One region of the Stenotrophomonas sp. YJH_SMC_48-3 genome, then DNA from elsewhere that is predicted to be linked to it. Evidence: riboswitches for the same ligand, from Rfam matches in the RefSeq annotation. Region 1 holds a riboswitch; the other holds the start of a gene.

The links. A riboswitch is a leader RNA that binds a small molecule or an ion and turns the genes downstream of it on or off. The one in region 1 is predicted to bind thiamine pyrophosphate.
Region 2: linked by a shared signal. The riboswitch ahead of AC5P65_RS15310 (TonB-dependent receptor) and the one ahead of thiC (phosphomethylpyrimidine synthase ThiC) in region 1 are both predicted to bind thiamine pyrophosphate.

What each region holds. Positions count from the first base shown of each region.
Region 1 covers NZ_JCAFSQ010000013.1:60,399-65,837, forward strand. The annotation lists gene AC5P65_RS18280 (ion channel) at 234-905, opposite strand; gene thiC (phosphomethylpyrimidine synthase ThiC) at 999-2,843, opposite strand; TPP riboswitch at 2,926-3,026, opposite strand; gene AC5P65_RS18290 (BCCT family transporter) at 3,272-4,849, shown strand.
Region 2 covers NZ_JCAFSQ010000009.1:162,462-167,900, reverse strand. The annotation lists gene pnuC (nicotinamide riboside transporter PnuC) at 1-482, opposite strand, end outside; gene AC5P65_RS15310 (TonB-dependent receptor) at 491-2,680, opposite strand; TPP riboswitch at 2,751-2,846, opposite strand; gene AC5P65_RS15305 (phosphotransferase enzyme family protein) at 2,890-4,014, opposite strand; gene AC5P65_RS15300 (glycine zipper 2TM domain-containing protein) at 4,143-4,550, opposite strand; gene AC5P65_RS15295 (peptidoglycan-binding protein) at 4,796-5,439, opposite strand, start outside.

The DNA.
Region 1 (5,439 bases):
TGGGCAGGTTTCACCAGCAATACCGCCCCCAACCGGGGACAACAAAAAGCCAGATTCCGCACACAGCATCGGCGCATACCGCAAAAACAATGAAGCGGGCGAATACTAGCCTATGCGGGTTACCTCGCCTATCGCGTGGTCGACATCCAGGCTCTCTCTCGCCGACGCATTCACATAATTTGCTGCACCATTCGCGCCCTGCGGGGCGCGGAATTTTTATCTGGCGTTCATTTTCACACGCGCCGCAGCATGGTCAATCCGACCAGTCGCGAAACCACCAAAGCCACGTACATCACGCCTGAAAACTGCTCCAGCATGACCAGGGCACGCGCCTGCGGATGCAGGGGTACTACGTCGCTCAAGCCAACACCCGAGAGCAAACTGAAGCTCAGATAAAGCAGTTCCATCCAGGTGCGCTGTGCACCGCCGCCGGAGCCCTGGAAACTGCCCGGATACCATTGTTGGCACACGGCAAAAGCAAATGCGAAGGCCCAGGCCAGCAGCGTGAATGTGGCGCCTGCGGCGAACAGTTCATCGCGGGTGACTTTATGGTCCTGGAGCATGTAGGCAATGAGCGCACCGGCCGTATAGAAGTACAGCAGGCTCTCCAGCAGTTGCGCGGTGGTCAGCAGCGCAGTGCGGTCCAGCAGTGCACCGGCCAGCGAGAACACCACCGAGGGAATGGCCAGCAGCAGTGCCAGCCAGGTGCCCAGCGGGCTGCGTTGCACCACCCACAATGCCAGGCCCAGCACCGCCATGCCGAACATGCCCAGCGCCGCGCGGCCCGCAGCGGTGTCATCCAGCGCGGGGTACAGCAGCACCGCGATCAGCTGGGCGCCCAACAGCCAGGCCGAAGGATGACGGCGGGCAATGGCCAGCCAACGGGTGGTGATGGCAACAGGCATGGCGTCCTTTCCCCAGGAAGATGGGCGGAGGATAGCCGGGAGCGGCGTGATGAGCGGTAGTGCCGGCCGCTGGCCGGCACCCCCGCTTCCGCATCACTCCTGGCGATAGACCTCGGCACCGGCCGCGCGGAACTCCGCCGACTTCTCCTTCATGCCGGCTTCGGCGTAGTCACGCACATCCTGGGTGATCTTCATCGAACAGAAGTGCGGGCCGCACATCGAGCAGAAGTGGGCCAGCTTGTGCGCATCCTTCGGCAGCGTCTCGTCATGGAACTCCTTGGCCTTCTCCGGATCCAGGCCGAGGTGGAACTGGTCTTCCCAGCGGAACTCGAAACGCGCCTTGCTCAGCGCGTTGTCGCGCACCTGCGCGCCCGGATGCCCCTTGGCCAGGTCGGCTGCGTGCGCGGCAATGCGATAGGCCATGATGCCGTCGCGCACATCCTGGCGGTTGGGCAGGCCAAGGTGCTCCTTCGGCGTCACGTAGCAGAGCATCGCCGTGCCGAACCAGCCGATCATCGCCGCACCGATCGCGCTGGTGATGTGGTCGTAGCCCGGCGCGATGTCGGTGGTCAGCGGGCCCAGCGTATAGAACGGCGCCTCGCCGCACTCGCGCAGCTGCTTGTCCATGTTCTCCTTGATCAGCTGCATCGGCACATGGCCGGGGCCTTCGATCATGGTCTGCACATCATGCTTCCAGGCGATCTTCGTCAGCTCACCCAGCGTTTCCAGCTCACCGAACTGCGCGGCGTCGTTGGCATCGGCGATGCAGCCCGGGCGCAGGCCGTCACCCAGCGAGAAGGTCACGTCATAGGCCTTCATGATCTCGCAGATGTCTTCGAAATGCGTGTAGAGGAAATTCTCCTTGTGGTGCGCCAGGCACCACTTGGCCATGATCGAGCCACCACGGCTGACAATGCCGGTCACGCGCTTGGCGGTGAGTGGCACGTAGCGCAGCAGCACGCCAGCGTGGATGGTGAAGTAGTCCACGCCCTGCTCGGCCTGCTCGATCAGCGTGTCACGGAAGATCTCCCAGGTAAGTGCTTCGGCACGGCCGTCGACCTTCTCCAGCGCCTGGTAGATCGGCACGGTACCGATCGCCACCGGCGAGTTGCGGATGATCCACTCGCGGGTCTCATGGATGTGCTTGCCGGTGGACAGGTCCATCACCGTGTCACCGCCCCAGCGGATCGCCCACACCAGTTTCTCCACTTCCTCGGCAATGCCCGAGGACACCGCGCTGTTGCCGATGTTGGCGTTGATCTTGGTCAGGAAGTTGCGGCCGATGATCATCGGCTCGCTCTCCGGATGGTTGATGTTGTTGGGCAGCACCGCGCGGCCGCGTGCGATCTCGTCGCGCACGAATTCGGGTGTGATCACCTTCTGGATTGAAGCACCGAACGACTCGCCCGGGTGCTGCTGCAGCAGGCCGGCATCGCGGACCGCGTCGAGCCGCTGGTTCTCGCGGATGGCGACGAACTCCATTTCCGGCGTGATGATGCCGCGCCGCGCATAGTGCATCTGGGTGACGTTCGCGCCGGCTCGCGCACGGCGTGGCAGGCTGCGCGCAGGGAACCGCACGGCATCGAGTTTCGGGTCATGCTCGCGGTCGCGGCCGAACGAAGAACTCAGTCCTTCGAGCTGTTCGGTATCGCCGCGTTCCTCCACCCAGCCGCGGCGCAGCGCCGGCAGGCCTGCGGACAGATCGATGCGTACGCCCGTATCAGTGTAGGGGCCGGACGTGTCGTAGACCGTGACCGGCGCATTCTCTTCGCCGCCGAACAGGGTCGGCGTGCGGGTCAGCGCGATCTCGCGCATCGGCACCAGCAGATCCGGGCGCGAGCCGGCCACGTGTATCTTGCGCGATCCGGGAATGGGCCGGGTCACGGATTCGGAGAGTTGCTGGGCCTGTTGCTGCAGGGCGGAGAGCTGTGCGTTCATCGGGCATCGTCCAGGAAGGTCAGGGACGAAGCGGCGGCGCACTGCGACCCCGCGCGGACGGTCCTTGGGCGGAGTCCGGGCACGGCTGCATTGCAAAGCTTCCCTACGCCGGTATGAGCCGGATCAGGTTCCAAGGGACTGTCTCAACCGTGGCCACATGGCCCGGTACCCCCGCTTCTTGGTGTGCATTAGAGCACAGAACGTGCTGTAGCCCATGGCTGTTCCATCCACGCACGGCGTGGATCCGCTGTTTCTGTATTAACAGAACCGTGACATCGCATTCAGTAACGTGCACGCGCATCGTGCCGCTGCGGCCGGTGTTTCCCCGCCGCCTTCGCGGCCCCTGCCCGGTCTGTGCTGCATGTCGCCGGCCCCTCGCAGCAAGCTCTGCTCGCTCCCCTCAATCCCTTGATCGGAGAAGCCCCTTCATGGTGTTTCGCGTTTCCATTGCACTGGTTCTGCTGCTGGTGCTGCTCGCCGGTGTTGCACCCGGTCCCTTCAATACCGTGGTGCAGAGCATCCTCGGCGAACTCATCCGCGGCATCGGCTGGCTCTACCTGCTGGTCGTGTTCCTGGCCCTGGTATTCCTGATGTACCTGGCCTTTGGCCGGTTCGGCAACCTGCGCATCGGCGGAGAGGACGCCGAACCGGAGTTCTCGCGGGCCAGCTGGATGTCGATGCTGTTCGCTGCCGGCATGGGCATCGGCCTGGTGTTCTGGGGCGCCGCCGAGCCCATTTCGCACTTCAGCAAGCCACCGGAGGGGCTGGCGCCCGAAAGCATGGACGCCGCGCGCGCCGCCATGCGCTATGCGTTCTTCCATTGGGGCCTGCACCCCTGGGCCATCTATGCGCTGATCGGCCTGGCAATGGCCTGGTTCCAGTTCAACCGCAACGGCCGTGGCCAGATCAGCGATATGTTGCAACCGATCATCGGCCGTCACCATCGTGGCTGGATCGGGCATATGGTCAACATCTCCGCGGTCGTCGCCACCGCGGTTGGCGTGGCTACAGCACTGGGCTTCGGCACGGTACAGATCGCGGCCGGCGTGGAACGCGTGTTCGGCGTGCAGGCGGGCGTGCCGCTGCAGCTGACCATCATCGCAGTGGCTTTCGTACTGTACATGGCGTCCACGCTCAGCGGCGTCGGCCGCGGCATGAAATGGCTGTCCAACTTCAACCTTGCATTGGCTGCACTGCTGCTCGCGCTGGTGCTGGTACTCGGCCCGACTGGCGCGATCTTCAACACCTTCACGACGACGTTGGGCTCCTATCTCAATCAGCTGGTGACGATGAGCCTGCGCATGTCACCGTTCTCGTCCAGCACCTGGGTCGCGGACTGGACGATCTTCTACTGGGCCTGGTGGATCTCCTGGGCACCGTTCGTGGGTTCGTTCATCGCGCGCATCTCGCGCGGGCGCAGCGTGCGCGAGTTCGTGATCGGCGTGGTGCTGGCACCGACGCTGCTGGGCTTCTTCTGGTTCTCGGTGTTCGGTGGCACCGCGATCTGGATGCAGATCTTCGGCCAGGCCGACCTGCTGCAGGCACTGGGCAACGGCTATGAAACGGTGCTGTTCACCATGTTCGACAGCATGCCGCTGCCGTTGCTGCTGTCGTGCATTGCGCTGGTGCTACTGATGATCTTCTTCGTGACCTCGGCTGATTCTGCGGTACTTGTGCTGGCCAGCATGTCCACGGACGGCGCGGGCGAGCCATTGCGCAAGCACAAAGTGGCGTGGGGTGTCGGCATTGCGCTCGTGGCGGGTTCCTTGCTGTTGGCAGGGGGACTGGAGGCGCTGCAGGGCATGATCACCATCGCTGCGCTGCCGTTCGCGCTGCTGATGCTTCTTGTGATGGTGTCCCTGTACCGGGTGCTGGACCAGGAATACACCCGGGAGCGGCGGCAGGCGCAGCGCCAGCGGCACATGATCGATGCGTGGATTGCACGCGAGATGGCGGCGCAGGAGGAAACCCAGGCGGAGGCAGCGCGCGCGCACGATCAGGATTGAGGGGGTTTTGCAGCCTGCGGCTGCACCGCTTTTTTCAAGCAACGGCAACAACAACTTCAAAAGCGGCTCTGGATTTCTGCTGGTCTGGCGGTGAGGGGGCCGATGGCGGGACACGCCGCAAGTACGTCCCTGTAGGCTCGGCCACGGCATCCATGCCGTGGACGGTCCCGCCATCGGCCCCCTCCCCGCCTCCGGCAATTTCCCGGTGACGGCAGTAGATCCACGCCATGCGTGGATCAGGTGTATCGGAAAACAAGAAGGGGTCGGATCCGTTTTCCTTCGGAAAACGGGTCCGACCCCAACCCACAGCGCGCGGCTGTTGCTGTTGCTGTTGCCTTTGCTCTTGATCTTCTTCTTTCTCTTCCTGCGGTGGCGGCCGCAGGAAACTGTCCGTGGCCGGGCGGGTGGGTTGGCTGGGGGCGTGAGCCGCATGGGCCCGAGGCATGCCTCGGGCGGGTTGGGCCGGATGCCCAACCCCGGTCTTGCCGTGTGCGCAGGACAGTGCACACGAGCAAGCGGCGACCGAGTTTACATGGTCGTACTTGCAGCGGCCCCCAGACAATCCACCCGCCCGGCCAAACCAAGCATCA
Region 2 (5,439 bases), on a different contig from region 1:
GCCGCGGTCACATGCAGCGACTTGAACAGGTACGCACCCACATAGACCACGTCCACCGCGATCCACACCCACCAGCAGGCCACGTGGCGGCGTGCCTGCCACCATTGCCCGACCAGGCTCAGGCCGGTCAGCAGCGCGTCCAACCACGGCAGGGCGGCATCAGTGAAGCTGTGCATGGCTGCACCCAGCGCCACGCCACCACACAGGCCGATGGCCAGGTCACGCAGCAGCGTGCCGCGTGCCAGCGGCACGATGCGGATGCTGCCCTCATCGGCGGCATGCTGCCGCCAGTTGAGCCAGCCGTAGACCAGGAAGCCACCGAAGGCGACCTGCAGCAGGGTGTCCGAGTACAGCTTGGCCTCGGCGAATACCAGCCCGTACAGCGTCACCGACAGCAGGCCCACCGGCCACGCCACCAGCCGGCGCCGGGCCATCAGCCAGACGCCAAGGATGCTGCACAGTGCGGCGGTCCACTCGAGCATCACGCCGCTCACAGCGCGAACGTCACCGACAGGCGGGCCTGTCGCGGTGCGCCGGGGAACAGGTAGTAGTCACCGCCGCTGCTGCCGGTATCGCGCCAGTAGAAGCGGTTGAACACGTTGTCCACCGACAGGTTCCAGGTCACCGCACGCTCGTGCAGGCGATGCTGGAAGCGCAGACCAGCGTCGAACACCGAGTAGTCCGGTGCGCGCACGCCGCCGTCGGCACGTGCGACGTTGGCACCGGCATAACGCCAGCCGCCAGTGACATCCAGGCCCTGCACGAACGGCAGCGCATAGGCCACATGCACGCTGGCCCGCACCTTCGGCACATTCACCAGCTGATGGCCTTCATAGGCCGGCGTGCCGGTGTCGCGCGCACGCGCCTGCAGCACGCTGGCACTGGCCACGATCTGCAATGCGTCGGTCAGCTGGCCGTTGGCGGTCAGCTCCAGGCCGGTGTGGGTCTGGGTGCCTTCCTCGACGAAGGTGTAGCCCACGTCGCTGTTGTCCGGCCTGGCGTACTGGTACGGCTGCGAAATGCGGAACACGGCCGCACCCAGGGTCAACGCCTCGACCGGCACGTACTTCACGCCCACTTCCAGCTGGCGCGACTGCACCGACGGCAGGAAGGTGTCGGCATTGCTGGTCCAGAACGGCGCTTCCTGGCCAAGCGAAATGCCGCGCACGTAACTGGCATAGGCGTTGAGCTGGTCGGTGGCCTTCCACACCAGCGCGGTCTGCGGCAGGAAGCGTGACAGGCGGCTGTGGCGCTGCGGGGTGCCGCGCTTGTCGTAGGCGCGCTCATCGAGGCGCACGAAGCGGCCACCGGCCAGCCACTGCCAGTCGTCACCGAAGCTCATCCGGTCCAGCGCGAAGAAGGCGGTCTGGCGGCTGTCCAGGCGACGTGCGGACGGGCCAGGCATCTTCGGCGACGGCGCGAATACCGGCACCGGTGCTTCGTGGATGTTGGTGGTGCCGACGTACTCGTTGACGCTCGGGCGCCTGTCCACGGTGCGGCGGAAGTAGTCGGCGCCGAGGGTCAGCTCATGGCCGACGCTGCCGGTCTCGAAACGGCCACGCAGCTCGGCACGGGCCTGCTGGTTGCGGCGGGTATCGTCCGGGCTGCGGTAGTCGTAGACGTCGTAGTCGCCGTTGGGCGCGAAGTAGTTGCCCGGCACGCTGCCATCGGCGCATTGCACGGCGTAGTAGCAACCGTAGGCGAAGGCGACGTTGTCATCGATCACCGACCGGCTGTGGCCGACCGACACGCGGGACTGCCAGGCGTCGTTGAAATCGTAGGTGTGCAGCGCGGTGATGTTGGTGCTGGCAATATCCACCGGACGCTGCCACGGCTGGTAGCCGAGCAGGTGCTCGCGGTCGACGCCGCGCGGCAGGTCGCGTGCGCCCAGCAGCTGGTAACCGGACACCGAACGCTGCGAACTGGTCTGGTAATTGGCGTCCACCTCCAGCTTGCCGCGTTCGCCGATCAGCCAGTCGGCCGCCAGCGAGTAGAAATTGCGGCGGCCATCGGCGTGCTCGACATAGGAATTGCTTGAATCCCACGCGGCATTCAGGCGCAGGCCGAAGCGCGGGGTGATCCAGTGGCCGACATCGACGGCGACGTAGCGCGAGCCTTCCGAATCGGTGCCGAGCGTGGCGGTGCGCACTTCGGCCGGGCGCTTGCCGATGTAGTTGATGATGCCACCCGGTGCCATCACGCCTGCGGCCAGGCCGGCTTCACCCTTGAGGATCTCCACCGACTGCACGTTCTCCAGCGCCAGGCGCTGTTCGCCGGCGATGGACAGGCCGTTGAAGCGGTAGCCGGTGGCGGCGTCCAGCGCGAAGCCACGGATGGCGATGTTCTGGTAGTAACCCACCGGCGCATACGCATCACCGAGCGAGGCATCGTTGCTGGCCAGCTCGGACAGCGAACGCACCTGGCGACGGTCGAGATAGTCGCGCTCGAGCACGTTCACCGAGGCCGGCGTGTCCTTCCAGCTGCCGCCACCGAAGGCGTTCACGCGCGAGGTATCGGCTTTCGGTTTGCCGGCCTGCACGCGCACCGCTGCCAGTTCGGTCGGCGAATGCTCGGCGCCGGTGGCAGCCGCATCGGGGGACGCCTCGGCCTCGCTGGCGTGCAGCGGCAGCGCGGCGCAGAGGGCGAGGGAGAGCAGGGTGGGGCGCAGGCAGCGGTTCATTCGATTCGTCTTCGGACAACAAGGGAGACGAAGCGACGGCGCGCAGGTGCACCTGCCCATGACGGGGGTGTGGCTGCGGCTCAAAGCTCCCTACGCCGGTGCAAACCGGATCAGGTTCCAAGGGACTCTCTCAGCCTGGCAGATCCAGGCACCCCCGCTTCAGGTGACCATTTCACTACAAATGGTACGGATTTGCGAGCCGGCGCCCTTCAGGCTGCCGCGTGCAGGGCCTGCAGCAATGCCTGTCCCGGCGCGCTGTGGAACCACGCCGGGTGCCCCAGCATGAAGGGCTGCCACGCCACGTCGGCATTCGCGGTCGAGCCGGTGACACCTTCGAAGTACTCCACTTCGGACAGTGCGAAGTCGAAATGGACCATCGGCAGCAGGTCGGCCAGCAGGTGCACGCGTGCCGCCGACAGCGGCAGTACCTGGCGGTAGCCGTCGAGCAGGGCCAGCGCGATATCGATGCGCACCGCCTCCATGCCGCGCTCCAGCTCCAGCCACGCCACCGCGTTGCGCTCGATCGCGGTGGCGAGGTCGAACAGTGCGCTGGTGGGCGAGGCCAGGCCGAAATCCAGCACGGTGCTGATCTGCCCATCGCGCCACAGCAGGTTGGAAACATGCCAGTCGTTGTGGGCCCACAGCCGCGGCTCGTCGCGCAGGCGCTTGGCCAGGCCGGCATGCCACGGCAGCACGTCACGCTGCAGCTGCGCTTCCCACGGAATGCGCGCGAGATAGCGGGCCAGCGCGGGGCGCTCGTGCAGCCCTGCCTTGATGGCCGCGACCGGATCGTCGGCGCGGATCAGATCGTCGCGCGCGACCAGCACATGGGTGCTGCGCTGGGGCGCGTGGTAGCTGGCGGCGGCACGGTGCAGCTGTGCGAGTGCGCGTCCGGCTTCACGGGCCTGCGCGATATCGGTCAGCAGCGACCACGACACCGCGTCGCGATACAGGTCCTCACCGACGCCAACCGCATGCAGCTCGAAGGTCCATTCGCCATGCTCGACGGCGCTGTGGCCATCGGCCGCTGGCAGCACCTGCACCACCGGCACGCCCGCTGCGGCGAGATGGGCGATGAAGTGGTGTTCTTCTTCCAGGCAGGCCGCGCTGCGCACGCTGTGGTGGTGGCGCTTGATGAACACCGCGCCGTCCCTGCCATTGACGATGGCGGCGGCCGACAGTGGCCGCGGGCTGTGCCAGCGCGGTTGGCTCTGCTCGTCCAGCTGAGGGTAGCGCTGGCGCAGCCACGCAATGTCCGCCGCGCTGATCGGTGGCCAGTCGGCAGCAACCTCGTCGTTGTTCAGGCCCTGCACGCGGTGGGAGGAAGAAGTCATGCCGCAGCCCCGGTGGGGAAAGTCGCATCCAAGGCTGCGCATTCAACGCCATGCACGTGGCCAACGCAAACGGGCGGGTCATCGACCCGCCCGTCCGTGCATCAGCTGCGGTGATGCCGCCGCGCTGCCTACCAGCCGCGATGGCGGCCGCGGTCGTGGTAGTAGCGGTTGTCGTAGTAGCGCTCGCGCTGCCAGCGACGGTTGTCACCGCGGTCGTAGTAGCCGCTGCGGTAATAGCCACGGTCGTAACGACGATCGTAGCGGTCGTCATAGCGGCGGTTGTCGTAGTAACGACGGTCGCGGCGGTCGGAGGTGGTCAGGTTGCCGATCGCGCCGCCGGCCACGGCGCCGCCCACGGTGGCGGCAGGATCACCGTTGGAGAGCAGGTTGCCGGCCACGCCACCGACCACGGCGCCGACCAGGGTGCGCTTGTCCTTCCTCGACATCGCGCTGGCATCGCTGACCACGGCCACACTGGCCACCAGTGCCAGAGCCATCGCCAGACCACGGAAGCTGAGTGTGGAAGTACTGAGCATGTTCGTTCTCCTGTGAGGTGCATGCCACGCTGGGCAGGGAGGGCGCGGGCGCCCCGGCTGCCGTGGTGTCCACGCTGGCGTTCCAACATTGCCGGAACATTGCCTGGTCCACCGTGCGGCTTGCGCATTCATCTAGCGGCAGGCGGCATGAAGCAAGGCTGAAAGCGGCCTCGGCCGCTCAGCTGGCAGAAAGGGAAAAGGCCACGCGGACGTGGCCCTCCCTTCTCTCCCAAGGCGCTGCGGGCTTAGACGCCCATCGCCTTCTGTGCCTGCCGGGCCTGCTCCTGCTGGGCATCCTGCTGCTGGTGCAGCACGTTTGGGGCGCCCTGCACGGCACCACTGCTGAGCGCCAGGCTCTGCTCGCTGGCGGCACGGGTCTCCACCGCCACGCGGCTGGCCGCCGGGTCACCGATCGTGCCCTGCACGGCGAACAGGCGCTCACCGTTCGGGCTCGGCACCACCGTGTCGATGCGTTGCAGGCCGGCGGCATGCGCCTCCTTGGTCAGGGCCGCGGCGGCGCTTTCCAGCGCGTGGCGATCCTTGAAGGTACCTGCCGGCAGCCGCTCCAGGCCCTCGGTGGCCTGCAGGTACATCGGATTGCGTGGGTGCCGCTCGTCGTTCAGCAAGGGCCGTTCGCGTGCTTCCTTGATCGCTTCCAGCGTCTTCGGACCGACGATGCCGTCGACGACCAGGCCGTTGTCCTTCTGCAGCTGGCGCACTGCCGCGTCGGTGTTGCGGCCGAAGCGGCCATCCTCGACCAGTGGCTTGCCGTCGGCGCCGACGTAGCCCAGGTGGCCCAGCTGCTCCTGCACCTTGCGCACGCCCTCGCTGTGTGCGCCCTGCTTGTACAGTTCGGCGTGCGGCGTGGCGGCCGCCTTGTGCTCGGCGT